Regions from separate parts of the Lapidilactobacillus salsurivasis genome, predicted to be linked through region 1. Evidence: predicted binding sites of a transcription regulator. Region 1 holds the regulator's gene; the other holds the start of a gene.
What was found. The regulator LexA, encoded in region 1, represses DNA repair genes until DNA is damaged. The targets are predictions, from matches to a motif close to CNAACANNTGTTNG.

Region 1 (7,576 bases):
AACTTAGCGACCTTGACCGGCGCCGACTTCACCACCTATCTCAATCACCCCTTGCCAACATTAGCTGATCTGCAAGCCAAGGCCACTGACAAAAAAGGCCAGGAGCAACCGGTCAGCGCCGATTTCAGTCAAGTTAAAATGGATCAAATTGGCGACTACAATGTTGTCTTGTCAACGGCGGCTGGTCTCGAGAAAACAGTTGTCGTCCATGTCGTGGCCAGTCAGGCCCAGATCAGCGGGAATGATTTCACCATGTACGTGGGCCAAACTGAACCAACGGTCGCCGATTTCAAGGGCGCGGCCCAAGACGATAGCGGCGCGAACTTGGCCGTCACCGCCGATTTCAGTCAGGTTGCTTGGCAAACACCCGGGGATTACGCTGTGACACTCCACGCAGGCGCCAACTTGAGTAAAGTCGTGACGTTACATCTTTTAGCCAGCAAAAAGGGGATTCACGGTCAGAACTTCACCATGTATGTCGGTGATGCGCAACCAACGGCCAAGGATTTTCAGGCCGTCGCCCAAGATGACGCCGGCAACGGGCTGTCAGTAACTGCCGTTCTGGATCAAGTCGATTTCCAAAAACCTGGGGAATATCCGGTTAAGCTGACTGCTAGTGATGGTCAGACTTTAGCGGTGACGCTGACGCTTTTAGCGAACCAACAAAGTTTGACTGGCAACGATGCGAGTATGTATGTGGGTGATCCTTTGCCAACCGTCACAAACTTTGCGGCGCAGGCCACGGATAAAAGCGGCCAAGAAATTGGTGTCGACGCCGATTTGAGTCAAGTAAACGATCAAGTTCCCGGCAAGTATCCGGTCCTTTTGACGGCGGTGGATGGTCAGAAGAAGACCGTCTATCTGACGGTCAAACCAGATCTAGCCAGCCTAACTGCCAAAAACTTCGCCATGTTTATCGGCGACCCGACACCAACCGTGGCCAATTTCCAGGCAGTGGCGACAGATCGGGACGGCCAACCAGAAACCGTCTATCTGGACTTGCGAGAAGCTGATTTGACAATGCCGGGCAAGTATCCGGTCACGTTAACGACCGCATCGGGTGAACAAGTTGTCGTGAAATTAACGGTCATTGCCAAATATCATCAACCTGAGGAACCCGATAATCCGGAGAATCCCGAAAACCCTGAAAAACCGGTGAATCCGGACAACCCAGAGAAGCCGGAAAATCCAGAGAAACCGACTAAACCTGAAAATCCAGAGAAACCAACCAAACCGACCAAACCGACCAAACCATCGCAGCCAAGTAAACCAACAGTGCCTAGCAAACCGACCAAGCCTAGTCAGCCGACGACGCCACAACAACCAGGTGGTGGTCAACCAACTGGCACGACCAATCGGCCAACAAACAATCCAGAAAATCAGCCATCCCTCAACCAGGGGGCGCTGAACGAGCACAAATTACCGCAAGCAAACGAGCAACGGCACATTTGGCCGGTGATCATCGGCGGTTTGATGTTAGGACTGGTGACTTTGGGGAGTTGGTTTGACAAGTTTCGCCATCATGGCACCCATACACCGCCGAAGAATCAAATCAAATAGGTGAAAAAACTCAACGCGCCGTGGCCGGTTTTAAGCCATGGGTTACCGGACTTGATCAACCGGACCTGACTTGAAGCGAGCTAGGCTGGTTAGAATCAGCGCATGCGTTAAACAAACGATTCCGACCCGAACTTTTCTGTCGGTCTTAACTGTAAGCACGGCTAAAATTCGTCACAATTCAAGAAAAAGCACGACCTCCTTGTCGCGCCTGGCTCAGCTACGAATCTAGCTGAATAGGCACCAACATTGAGGCCGTGCTTTTGATTTGGTCATGTTTGATGGGAATCAGGCGGTGTGACTTAAACCGCTTTAGAAAATATGAGCTCGATATAAACTGATCACTTTACCCAGAATCGTGGCGTTAGGCATAATGATGGGATCCATCGTGTCATTTTCCGGTTGCAGGCGAATGTGCCCCTTTTCGCGGTAGAAACGTTTACAGGTCGCCTCGTTCTCGTCATTCATGGCGATGACGATATCCCCGTTGTTGGCGGCGCGTTGTTGGCGAACAATGACTTGGTCACCGTCAAAAATGCCAGCGTTGATCATACTTTCGCCGCGAATGGTCAACATGAAAAGATCGTTATCGTCCAAATTCAAGTTTGGTGGCAAGGGGAAATAATCGGTGGCCTCTTCCACCGCCAAAATTGGTTCGCCGGCGGTGACCACACCCAACAGGGGAATCAGCTGTTCTTTAACACCAATCGCGTCGCGGCCCATTTCAGTCAACTCCATGGCACGAGGTTTGGTTTTGTCACGATCTAGGTAGCCGCGCTCGGTCAAGCGCGCTAGGTGACCATGAACGGTCGAAGAGGATGACAGGTCAACAGCAGCGCAAATTTCCCGGACGGTTGGGGGATAGCCACAATCGTTGACGGTATCATAAATAAAGCGTAAAATTTCAAGTTGTTTGTTGCTGATTCCTTTTGTCATAAGGCACCTCAAATGTAGTATAATTAAATATTAGCATAAAAGCCCAGCCATAGCAAACGGATGTTCCCCATTTGCGGGCTGGTTGAAGGAGTTGTTGTCGATGAGTGAAATCGATCCTAAGTTGATCGCTCGGATCAACGAATTAGCCGCCAAAGCCAAACGTAATCAATTGACCGCTGAAGAAACCGCGGAACGCCAAGAGTTGCGTCATGCCTATTTAGAACAATTTCGGGCGGGTTTCCGCACGCAAGTTGAGAATCTGCGCTTGTTTGATCAGCAAGGTCAAGAAGTGACCCCTGAGAAAGTGCGCCAGATCCAACGGGATAAAAATTTACGCGATGATTGATTCGATTGCGGCGCAAGTTAGTGGTCAGGCCGGAACAAGTGGCGGTTAGCCACTGTCGACCAAGTCATCTGGAATGAGAGTCTGATGAGATTCGCGAGAAATTTTTAAAAAATACATTACTAATTTGTAAAATACCCTTGCAAGTGACAGGGTAATCTGGGTAAAATGAAATTAGCATTTTTGATTAAGGAGTAGGGCGAGCATGAATACAGGACTATGGATCTTATTTATTGTATTAGGTGTACTATTAGGTGCAGTGGCGGGCTTCTTTGGCGCGCGGGCCTATATGAAGAAGTATTTTCGCGACAATCCGCCGATCAATACTGATATGATGAGAGCAATGATGGTACAAATGGGGCAGAAGCCTTCTGAAAAGAAGCTGAACCAAATGATGAGTGCCATGAAGGCTCAACAAGCTAAAGCTGAGAAGGAAAAGAAATAGTCAACTCACTTTAGGCCATACCAGGTAACGATCGCAGGTGCTTGCACCTGTTTTTTTTGTGGAATTTTTTAAGGTGAGGTAAAGAAATGGGAATATTTAAGAAGCTCGGCTGGTTCTTCAAAGCCGAAAAGAAACGCTACATTTGGGGATTGATTTTCCTACTTTTGGCCGATTTGGTCGGACTGATCCCACCACGGGTGATCGGGATCTTGGCCGACAAAATGGGTAATAAGCAATTGACACTGTCACTTCTGGCGGAATGGTTAGTGTTGTTAGCGATGGCGGCGATTATTCAGTATTTGAGCCGCTTTGGCTGGCGGACGATGATCTGGGGCGGCGCGGCCACCTTGGAACGAGAAATGCGTTCGCGTTTATTCGCGTTCTTCCTGAAAATGGACGCCACCTTTTTCCAGAAACATCGGACCGGTGACCTGATGGCCCACGCCACCAATGACTTGAACGCGATCCAGAACGTGGCCGGCGCGGGAATCTTGACCTTGGCCGATTCGATTTTGACCGGGAGCACCACGATCATTGCCATGTTGATCTTTGTCGACTGGCGTTTGACTTTGATGGCAATCTTGCCCATGCCGCTGTTGGCGATCATGGCCCGGGTGTTAGGGCGCCATTTGCACACGGCGTTTGGCGAGTCGCAAGCGGCTTTCTCCCGCTTGAATGACAAAACTCAGGAATCAATCAGTGGCATCAAAGTCATCAAAACATTCGGCCAAGAAGATGAAGACGTGGCCGATTTCGACAAAATCGTTGACAAAACGATTACGATCAATAAGAAAGTTTACCGGATCGATTCGCTCTTTGATCCGGCAATCTCAATCATTATTGGGCTGACCTACGTGATCACGATTATTTATGGGGGCACCTTGGTGGTCAACCAGACGATCACTGTCGGGCAATTGATTTCCTTCATTGCCTATATTGGCGCGTTGGTTTGGCCGATGTTCGCCATCGGTCGGTTATTCAACGTCATCGAACGGGGCAACGCCAGTTACGATCGGGTCAACGAACTTCTTTCTGAAAAGAGCCAAGCGGTGGCGCCAAAAGTGGACACCGCGCCAGTTGTCAGCGGCGATTTGGATTATCAAATCGAGCGGTTCAGCTATCCTGATGATCCACGCCCAGCATTGCAGCAGATCCACTTCAAATTACGCCAAGGTCAAACCCTGGGCTTAGTCGGCCGTGTTGGCGCTGGGAAAACAACGATCATGAAATTATTGCTCCGGGAATTCGATCATTATCAAGGCCAGATCACGATTGGCGGCCAGGATATCCGTGATGTGCCCGCCGCCAGTGTTTTAGGCGCGATCGGCTACGTTCCCCAAGATAATTTCTTGTTCTCCACCACCGTGCGCGATAATATTCGCTTCGCGGCGATGGATCAAGATCAAGACGCGGTTGAGCACGCGGCAGCCCAAAGCGCAATCCATGACGATATTTTGCACTTCAGTCAACAATATGAAACCCTCGTCGGTGAGAAAGGGGTCTCCTTGTCCGGTGGGCAAAAGCAACGGCTGGCAATCTCCCGGGCGTTGATGGTCTTGCCTGAGATTCTGATTTTAGACGACGCATTATCGGCGGTGGATGCCAAAACAGAAGAAACGATTCTGGAGAATTTGAAGCATGATCGCCAGAACAAAACCACGATCATCGCAGCCCATCGCTTGAGTAGTGTGATGAACGCCGATGAGATCTTGGTAATCGACAACGGTCAGATCATGGAACGGGGCAATCATCAAGAATTACTGAATCACGCTGGTTGGTATGCGGACATGTGGGCCAAACAACAAGTCGAATCAAAATTAGGGGGTGAGCAAAATGGCGCAGAATAAAGAAAAGAAATCCAAGCAGCGGTCTGATCACCAAGATCCAACCGACGCAACGACCGCGACCAGCGAGAATCAATCCGTTTGGGCGCAAAGTATTCCCATGAAGGAACAAGGCCGGATCATCAAGCGAATGCTGAAGTTTACCTTGCCGTTCAAGTGGCTGTTTATTATTGCCATCTTAAGCGCCACCGCCTTGTCCTTAATGAATGTTTTCTTGCCGCGGATCTTGCAGGAATTCATGGATAAATATCTCACGCCAGCCCGGGGGACCACTCGGGTGATTTTAGGCTTTGCCGCTTTGTACTTTCTTGGTGTTTTATTGAAAGCGGTGCTTCAGTTTGTCAGTAATTATCTGTACTCCGTTGGGTCCGAGAAGGCGCTAGAAAGTGTCCGGCGCGCGCTATTCAGTAAGTTGCACACTTTAGGGATGCGCTACTTTGACTTGACGCCGGCAGGTTCGATCGTCTCGCGGGTGACCAATGATACCATGTCCTTGATGGACTTCTTGCAATTCTTCGCGTCAATTTTGACCGGGTTGCTGGGAATCATCACCGCTTATTTCGCGATGGCGGCCTTGAATGGCACCGGCGCATTGGTTGTTTTGGCCTTTTTGCCAATTTTGCTGGTGGCGATTTGGTATTATGCCCGTTACAGCTCGCGCGTTTACCGCCGGATGCGGGAACGTTTGAGCGAACTGAATGTTAAGTTGAATGAATCCATCGAAGGAATTGCCGTCATTCAGGAATTTCGACAGGAACACCGGATCGGTCAAGAATTCGAGCAGACCAACGGCGAGTATTTGGCCACGCGCAAGGCGATGATCCACACCAACTCGCTGCTGTTGTCCTCGTTGATCAATTTGCTCTACGCTTTGGCGCTGACCGCTGTTTTGGCTTATTTCGGACTACTTTCGGAACATGTTTTCGTGGAAGCTGGGGTTATTTACGCCTTTACGACCTACGTCCAGAATTTCTTCAATCCAATCTCCGACATGATGGATTCGCTGTCCTTTATGCAAGATGGGGTGGTAGCTGGGAAACGGATCTTCCGAATCTTAGATGACCCGACGATCGCGCCGCAACAACATCCGGACGCGTCTGGGGAGATCACCGCTGGCAAAATCGAGTTCCGCCATGTTTCCTTTGCTTACGATGGCGAACACAAAGTCCTGAATGACATTTCCTTTATCGCTGAGCCCGGGCAGACCATTGGCATCGTTGGTCATACCGGTTCCGGTAAAAGCTCGATCATTAATATCATGATGCGCTTTTATGAGTTTTACGAAGGTCAGATCTTGATCGATGGCAAGGATATCAAAGACTATCCGATGACCGAATTACGGCGGAAAATGGGCTTGGTCTTGCAGGATTCCTTCATGTTCTATGGTGATGTGGCCTCCAATATTCGCCTGTTCAATCAAGACATCACTGATCGACAAATCGAAGAAGCCGCTGAATTCGTTCAGGCGGATCGCTTCATTAATAAACTATCCCGGGGCTACCACGCTCGCGTGATTGAAGGGGGTGCGCAGTTCTCCAGTGGTGAGCGGCAATTGATTTCCTTCGCGCGCACAGTGGTTACTGATCCGAAGATCTTGGTGCTGGATGAAGCCACCGCCAATATTGACACGGAAACGGAAAGCATGATCCAAGAAGGGCTGCGGCGCCTCCGCCGTGGTCGGACCACGATCGCCATTGCCCACCGTTTGTCGACTATCAAAGACGCTGAACAAATCATTGTCCTTGACGCCGGCCGCATTGTTGAGCACGGGACCCACGACCAATTATTGGCGCAAAAAGGGCGTTACTATCAGTTGTACCAATTGCAACATGGGGTCGACGCGACCGCGGAACCAACTGCTTAACAGCCATGTGCCACCACCGTGCTTTTTTGCGGGTTCACCTATCTAGCCTCGTACTTTTTGGGGGGGTTAGGTCGTTTGGCTGAATCTTAAGCTTGCCCGCCGCTCAAGAGTCCGGCTGACAAAATCAAGTCATGAGGTCAGCTGTAGCCGGTGAGATCTAGCGTCAATCAAAGGAGACACATTAACAAGTTAAGGAGAGTCGAGTCCAACTGGGGCTCGACTTTTTTTGGTCCGCGGCGGCCACTGATTGCTTTTGGTGGGGGGGAACTGATGAACGCCACTAGAAGTAAATACGCTAAGATGGCCGATTTTATTTTAAAAAGATGGCGAAAATTTCAACTTTTTCCTAAATCGTTTCTCCCAGGTTTCTCGCAAATGATTCTCGCAACTGATTTTCGCAAATAATTCTGGGAAATGATCTTCTCAGATGATTTGGTTAAATAAATTGCTCCAAATAGCACTCCATAGCACTCCAAATAATCCCGGCTAAAACTCGCGGCAGATATTTTTTCCAAATAATTCCATCTGACCTTCAATCCGAGCTGACCAAGCTAAAATTAAAAAAACACCGCGTGCGAGCTGGCTCT
Region 2 (7,576 bases), on a different contig from region 1:
TGGGCGTCATCTCAAACTGGGACGCTGTCTACTGATCGAGCAGAATGTGACCTTGGCCGACCAGGATCTGATCACTATTGAAAGCCATGTCGAGATCGGCGCTGGCGCCATGTTATTGACCACCGGCTACCAGATGGATCCCCAGGGACAGCCCCAACGTTGGTCAGCGCCGATCATCATGGCTGGCGCGATCGTTAGCCACAACATCCCTGCAAATTCAGTGATAACAAGCAGCTGACTAGCTGCAATCAGCTCAGCGGCATAGCAAGTCAAGAAAGGATCGAAAAGAATGAAACTTGAAAATAAAGTCGTTATTATTACCGGAGCCTCCAGTGGTATCGGCGCGGCCACAACGCGGCTATTAGCTCAGCAACATGCCAAACTCGTGATCGGGGCTCGCCGTCGCGATCGGCTGGAGCAACTTAAGGCCGAATTTCCCCACGAACAGATTTTGATCCAACAGACAGATGTGACAAATTTTGCCGAAGTCCAAAGCCTAGTTGACTTGGCTGTCAGCAACTTTGGCCAAGTCGACGCTCTCTACAATAACGCCGGGGTCATGCCAGTCAATCCTTTGATCAACGGCGCCCGTGCGGAATGGCAACAGATTCTAGATGTGAACGTGATGGGCGTTTTGAATGGCATCGCCGCCGTTTTACCGATCATGGTCAAACAGGGGTTTGGGCATATTTTAGCAACTGATTCCGTTGCCGGCCACGTGGTCGTCCCTAACTACGCCGTTTACAATGGCTCCAAATTCGCAGTGCGCGCCATCATGGAAGGCCTCCGCCAAGAACAACATCAGAATCATATTCGGACAACGCTCATTTCCCCAGGGGCGGTCAATACTGAACTTTACAAATCCGTCCGTAATCCCGAATATCAGCAAGCAGAAATCTCAACTGAAAATGAGATTGGCATCGATCCTAACGCCATCGCCCAGGCCGTGGTCTTCGCCCTCACCCAACCAGCCAACGTTGACTTGAACGAGTTGATCATTCGTCCAATCGAACAAACCGTCTAATTAGTCAAGCTTCCTCCCTGCCAAACAAATAAAGGAGTCCCACCCATGAGTAAATTAGCGAACGATACCCGCGTTTTCAAAATAAATCCCCAAATCGACGTCCAGAATGTGCGTTTCAATAATCGCTATGGCTTCAATTTAGCTGGGCATTTATATTTGCCCTTACATTTTGACGAGCGCCAAACTTACGCCGCCATCGTGATTTCTGGTCCCTTTGGCGCGGTCAAAGAACAATCAAGTGGCTTGTATGCTCAAACGCTGGCCGAAAACGGCTTCGTTACACTGGCTTTTGATCAGTCAACGACGGGCGAGAGTTCTGGCTCGATCCGCAATGTCGCTTCACCAGATATTTTCGTTGAGGATTTCTCAGCGGCCGTCGACTTCATCGGGCTTCAACATTTCGTTGACCGTGAACGGATCGGCGCCTTAGGGATTTGCGGACTGGGCAGCCATGTCCTCACCGCCGCCTCTGTGGACGTGCGGATCAAAGCCGTCGCCACCTCTGTTATGTACGACATGGCCGATTCCATGTGGGCTGGTTTGAATCATAGCAAGACAGCCAAACAACGCGCGATCGAAAAGCAATTGCTAGCTGAGCAACGCTGGCGCGACGCCGAAAAGGGGCAACCGGCTCCAGGCCTCCACGAGTTACCCTTCACCGCTGATGATCAGCCCATTGAGGCGGATAAACTGTTCTCAGAAGAACTACCAGCTGATGCCGACCCAGTCACAACCGAGTTCTTCAATTATTATCGCGGCCGCGCTTTCCATCCCCGCTCAATCAATTCCGCCGCCGCTTGGACAGCTACCACCCCGCTCAGCTACTATAATTTCCCGCTACAGGCCCACATCGAGCAAATCTCGCCGCGCCCAGTGCTAATCGTCACTGGGGAGAAGGCCCACTCCCGGTACATGGCTGAGGAATCTTATCAACGTCTAGCAGATCCTAAAGAATTAGTCATTGTCCCCGGCGCCACACATACCGATCTATATGATCAAAGCGATTTGATTCCTTTCGCTAAATTCACCGCCTTTTTCACGGAAAACCTCGCCGCCGACAAATAATCGTCCCTGGCAACTCGCTAAAAATCATCACTCTTTGGTGGTGATTTTTTGGTTTTGCCGCGTTTGTTTGAGTCACTTGCGCTGGCTTTGCAGGCGCAAGTGACTCAACCGATCCGTTCCCCATCAATTCAAAAATAGCAAGCGACTGCTTCTAATCCTATCGAATCCATCATTGACAATATCGGTACTTGCAAAATCTGCCAAAAAGGTGTAATTTGGAGTTATTAAAGCAAACATATGTTCGTATATTTTGGAGGCCATCTCATGTTCGATTATCAGCAGGAGCCTGTCCGCACGATCATGATGATCGATAGCAAGTCATTTTACGCCAGCGTGGAGAGTGTGGAGCGCGGGCTCAATCCGCTTAAATCAATTCTAGTTGTTGTTTCTCAAGCACCCAATACTGGCGGCGGTGGCTTAGTGCTGGCCGCTTCGCCAATGGCCAAGAAGTTATATGGGATCAGCAATGTTTCACGCTACTACGAATTGCCCGATGATCCGCGGTTATTAAAGGTGCCGCCACGAATGAATCTCTATATTAAGAAGAATTTGGAAATCAACGCCATTTTTCAAAAATATGCGGCGCGTGAAGACATCCATGTTTACTCGATTGACGAATCGATGCTGGATTTGACCCAGTCTTGGCGACTTTACGGGCGCAGTCCGCAAGAAACCGCCCGCAAGATCCAACAAGAGATTCGCGCTAAAGTCGGCGTTTATACCACGGTTGGAATTGGCGACAACCCGCTTTTGGCGAAATTGGCCATGGACATTGAAGCCAAGCATAGTCACTCGCTAATGGCGACTTGGCACTATCAAACGGTGCCAGATACGATCTGGCAGATTCAAAACTTAACTGATGTTTGGGGAATCGGTGAACGGACCGCAATTCGGTTAGGCAAGCTGGGAATCACCAACATGTATCAACTAGCGCACACGGATCCCTACGCCCTTCAAGCCAATATGGGGGTCATTGGGGCGCAGCTTTTCGCCACCGCTTGGGGGATCGATCGGAGTATCATCGCTCAGAAGTACCACCCCATCAGCAAAAGTTATGGCAATTCGCAGGTGCTACCGCGCAACTACAATCAAGCCGCCGATATTGAGGTCGTCCTCCGGGAGATCGCTGAACAAGTTGGAGCGCGTATCCGCAAGCGGCACTTGCAAACTGGCTTAGTCACGATCGCGCTGGGTCAAGCGCAGAAGTCGACGAAAACCGGGCGTTCTTTCTCCTCCCATCAGGCGAAAATAACCCCAACTAATTTAAACGCCGAACTGACTCAAGTCGTGCTGGGACTATTTCGCGCTCACTGGAACGGGGCGCCTTTGCGCAATCTCAGCGTCAGTTATGGCGCGTTGCGTGCCGATCGCAGTCAACAACTGAATTTCTTCGAAACGACGCAAACACAGGTGCAACGACGCCGACGGGATTTTGTGGTCGATCAATTACGGCAACGTTATGGCTTTAAAACAATCGTCAAGGCCAGTAGTTTAATGCAAGGCGGCACCGCGATCCAGCGCGCTGGCTTAGTCGGCGGTCATAACGGCGGCAACAGTTATGAGTGAGGATTTTGACCGCACGGTGACCAGTTTCTTCAAGCAGTATCAGGACCGCGGTATGCTAAAGTGGGCCGGCTTTTATTTAAGTGACCATACCCAACAGCTGGAAAAAGAGGCGCACTTAGCCACGAAAATCGTCAGCCAACAAGCGCAGCAATCACGCCAAGAATTAACGGAGTTGCTCTTGGCCGCCTTCAATCAACATTTGACTGTGACGCTGCAACTTAATACGATTCGGCTGAACGACGACAAGGTCGAAGAAATCAGCGGCAACGTGACCGGCTTTACAGAAGCTGGCGTGCTGATCAACGGCCATGAATTCCTGATCGATGATTTACGCCATATTCAAACTACCTAAGGAACACCTCGCCGCTCAGCGCATCGCCCCCCACAAGCAGCCCGCCTAGCCTATTTCGACAGTTCGACAACCTGATGCTGCTGCCATTGTGCCACCAGCCAACCGGCCCCAATAAACGTGGTCAAAATCTTTGTTCTTCATTAATTATGGTGGTAAGTGTCGCATTCTGACGCTGACTATTGTATGATTTTAGGTGATAACAATTAAGTTGGGGATGGGTAAACAATGAAAAGTCCAGCATCACGATTAGGCAACAGTGTCCGCTTCATTATCTTCTTTGCTTTAGCAATCGTTACCACTTGGCTTCGCAACATGACCTTTGACCAAAATAAAATATCCGGGCTTTTTGGACTACTTTTCTTTAGCATCGCGGCTTTGACGCTACTCTTTTTTATTCGTCAATTCAACTTGGAGAAGCGCTACTTTTCCGATCGACTCAATTCATTAAGTGACGTTTTCAACAATGCCTTTGGCTTCGTGATCGTGATGTTTCTAGCGGTAGGTGGGCTTACTTTACTGATTGCCTGGCTTCAAGTTGATGGTAAACTCCCAGTGTTCAGTCAAGAAGCAACGGGCTTCGAGGTGGTTGACATGGGTTTCTGGCTGAATATTCTCATGAGTGGGATTTTGATGCCAATCGTCAATCAATATTTGGTTAGCGGCTTTTTCTTCAATTATTTTTTCCGGGTTGAGAGTCACCTGAATATCGTTTTAGGTATGCTACTCAGTGGTCTCTTATTCGCCTTATTGCAATTTCAACCTTGGTTCATGCCCGCTTTCCTTCAAGCCTCCTTTGGATGGCTTTTCGCCCTAAGTTACCTGCGCACCAACAATCTCACCGTCCCGATTTTCTTAAATATTTTCAGTGCGATCTTATTCATTGTCTTAGGCTAAGTTGATCCCCTGAAATTCGCTTGAAAAGTTACAGCTACTAAAAAAACCATCTCATAGGAGGTGGTTTTTTTAGTAGAAAAATTCATAAATCAATCCTTGACCAGCGCAGGAGCTGACACAACTTACCACCCGTTCATCAGGCGGTCTGGTCGGCATTTCAAGCATTGGTCCGTTCATAAAGGTCCGGGGCCAGTTGGGTAATCAACGGCGTCGGCGCCCCCAAGGAGATCAGCCAAAGCTCATGCATCGCCCGCGAAGCGATCGTGTACAAGATATAAGCGTCGTTGGCGGCGTTGAACAAGTCCGCGGAGACGTTATAGCCAATGACCGCGTCAAACTCCAGGCCCTTGGCTAAATAGATGGGCATGATCATGACCCCAGTTTGTAAATGGTGGGTTTGTTCGGTCATCAACGTCACCGGCGCGTCCACCTGTAAGGTCGCGTAAATCTGTTCGGCCTCTTGCTGAGTCTTGGTCAATACCGCCACCATTGTTTCCCGGGTCAAGAGGTCGCGACAGGCCCGACTAACTTGCTGATTCAAGTCAAGCAACCGCTGGCAGACCAGCAGTTTCGGGCGCGGTCCCGGACGATTGAACGCGAGAATCTGGGGCGCGTCTGGCAACAAAGCACTGGCAAAGTGGGTGATCTGTTGGGTCGAGCGATAACTATTATTCAAGGAGTAAACCTTGATTTTCTGATGCGGAAACAGTTGTTTTAGCGCCGGTAAAAGCTCACCGCGGAGAGTCTCATGGGCAAATAGATCCTGGGCGCCATCTCCCAATAACGTCAATTTCGCCACGGGAAAAGCGTGATGAATATAAAACAATTGCGCCGGCGAATAGTCTTGCATTTCGTCAATAAACAAATATTGAATCTGATGGTTTTGTCCCCCACCGGTGATTAGATCTCGCAAATACAGCAGCGGCGCCGTATCACTTAGCGCCACGTGATGACGTTCAAAGTTGCTGGCCACAGTCTCCGTACGCGCTTGCCAACTGACCGGGCTGACTCCGGCGGGGCACTCCTGCCGCAAGCAAACTAAATATTGTTGCTCCAGGTCCAAAAAGAAATCATTATAAATCGCATCATAAATCGGCGCGAAATGTTGTTGCGCGAGTTTCTTTCCCAGGGTGTAGCGTTCCTCGGCATCACTGGTAAACGTTGCGCCAGCGCTTAATGATAAATAATCAAGCTCACTCAAACTCTCCAACTGTTCCTGAAGCCAATCCGTCCCAATCGCTTGGCGGACGCGACGCTGGAGCAAACGAATCAGCTTGTTTTTCGTCTGCTGATACTTATCCGCCACTGTCAAAGAAGCTGGCAGCTGCTGCCAGAGCGCCTGCATCTGCTCTTGCGTCAAGATCGGCTCTCCAGCCAGCAGTAAGTCGGTAAAGCGCGGGCAGAAATTGGGTTGCTGGACCACCGCGCGCAACCGCGTCATCATTGTCGTGCTCTCTAAATATTGCCGCAACTTACGCGTCGCCGCTGGTAACGAACGCTGATCTTTCTCAAAGCGAGTAAATTGATGCTCAACTTGAACTTCCCACAACCGCTTTTCCAAGAACTCATGTAAGGTAACTTGGCGCATATTCTTCTCGCCTAAACTGGGTAAGACTTGCGAAATATAATTGCTAAACAAATGATTCGGCGAAAACATGATGACCTGTTCCGCGGCCAATTGCTTCCGACTATGATAAAGCAAATATGCCAACCGCTGCAAAATTGTCGAAGTTTTCCCGGAGCCCGCGACGCCTTGGACCACCAAAACATCCGCGCTGGTGTTCCGAATAATTTCGTTTTGCTCGCGCTGGATCGTGGCGACAATGTTTTGCATATACAGGCTGGCGGCCGCGCCCAAAACACCTTGTAGTACCTCATCACCAACAGTTTCATCCGTATCAAACATGTTCGTGATCCGATCCGCCTTGATCGTGAACTGCCGCTTGCGTTGCAATTCCACCCGTTGCGGTCCCAGTGGTGTGGGATAGGTCACTGGACCCAAGGTGCCATTGTAATAGACGCCAGCCACCGGCGAGCGCCAATCATAAACCAAGAAATCCTCATCCTGATCATCCATCAAGGTTGCGGTCCCAATATAAAGAGTATCTTGATCGGTGCCTTCCGCAATATCGATCCGCCCAAAATAAGGCGATTGGGCCAAACGTTGCAGGCGTTGCTGCCGTTTAGCTAAAATCGTCTGATTTTCAACCGCTAAGGCCACCAATTGCTTTTGCTGTTGGACGGCCGCGTTGGTTTCCATGCGGTCATCGACTTCTAAGGTGTTGATCTTAGCGGTATCGCCATAATTCAACTCAATTTGATGGGTTTCTTGGGCGGCGTTAGTCAGCTTTTGTTGATTCTGCTCAAGTTCGCGTTGGATCGTAGCCGCTACTTGGCGGACCCGCTGTTCTTCTGCTTGTCGTTCTTTCGATGCGTACACTCGCGACACTCCTATCTGATTTTGATCATTCTGACTGCTGACAACTTTGCTGGAACTGCCTGATGAAAAGTAGCTTGGCCGCGGCTTGCGCTGCGCGTGGCGTTGGTGGATTGCGGATGTGGTGGGGCTCCAGGTCGGGCTGGGGGTGGTGGAACGCTGCGGGCACGACTTGAAGCTTTTCGGAAGTGCACCGAAAATCTTCAAGCTCGGCCTTATTGTAGGCGATAAATCGCCA

Region 2: the regulator LexA is predicted to act here: its motif matches at 2,320-2,333, upstream of ACYVSB_RS00410 (Y-family DNA polymerase).

Annotation. Positions count from the first base shown of each region.
Region 1 covers NZ_BAAABI010000013.1:25,597-33,172, reverse strand. Annotated here, with positions in the region: gene ACYVSB_RS11825 (leucine-rich repeat protein) at 1-1,560, shown strand, start outside; gene lexA (transcriptional repressor LexA) at 1,870-2,493, opposite strand; gene ACYVSB_RS11815 (DUF896 domain-containing protein) at 2,594-2,839, shown strand; gene ACYVSB_RS11810 (YneF family protein) at 3,042-3,281, shown strand; gene ACYVSB_RS11805 (ABC transporter ATP-binding protein) at 3,368-5,128, shown strand; gene ACYVSB_RS11800 (ABC transporter ATP-binding protein) at 5,226-6,989, shown strand.
Region 2 covers NZ_BAAABI010000001.1:82,386-89,961, forward strand. Annotated here, with positions in the region: gene ACYVSB_RS00395 (LbetaH domain-containing protein) at 1-238, shown strand, start outside; gene ACYVSB_RS00400 (SDR family oxidoreductase) at 290-1,024, shown strand; gene ACYVSB_RS00405 (alpha/beta hydrolase) at 1,070-2,089, shown strand; gene ACYVSB_RS00410 (Y-family DNA polymerase) at 2,354-3,655, shown strand; gene ACYVSB_RS00415 (hypothetical protein) at 3,648-4,007, shown strand; gene ACYVSB_RS00420 (CPBP family glutamic-type intramembrane protease) at 4,233-4,901, shown strand; gene helD (RNA polymerase recycling motor HelD) at 5,059-7,341, opposite strand.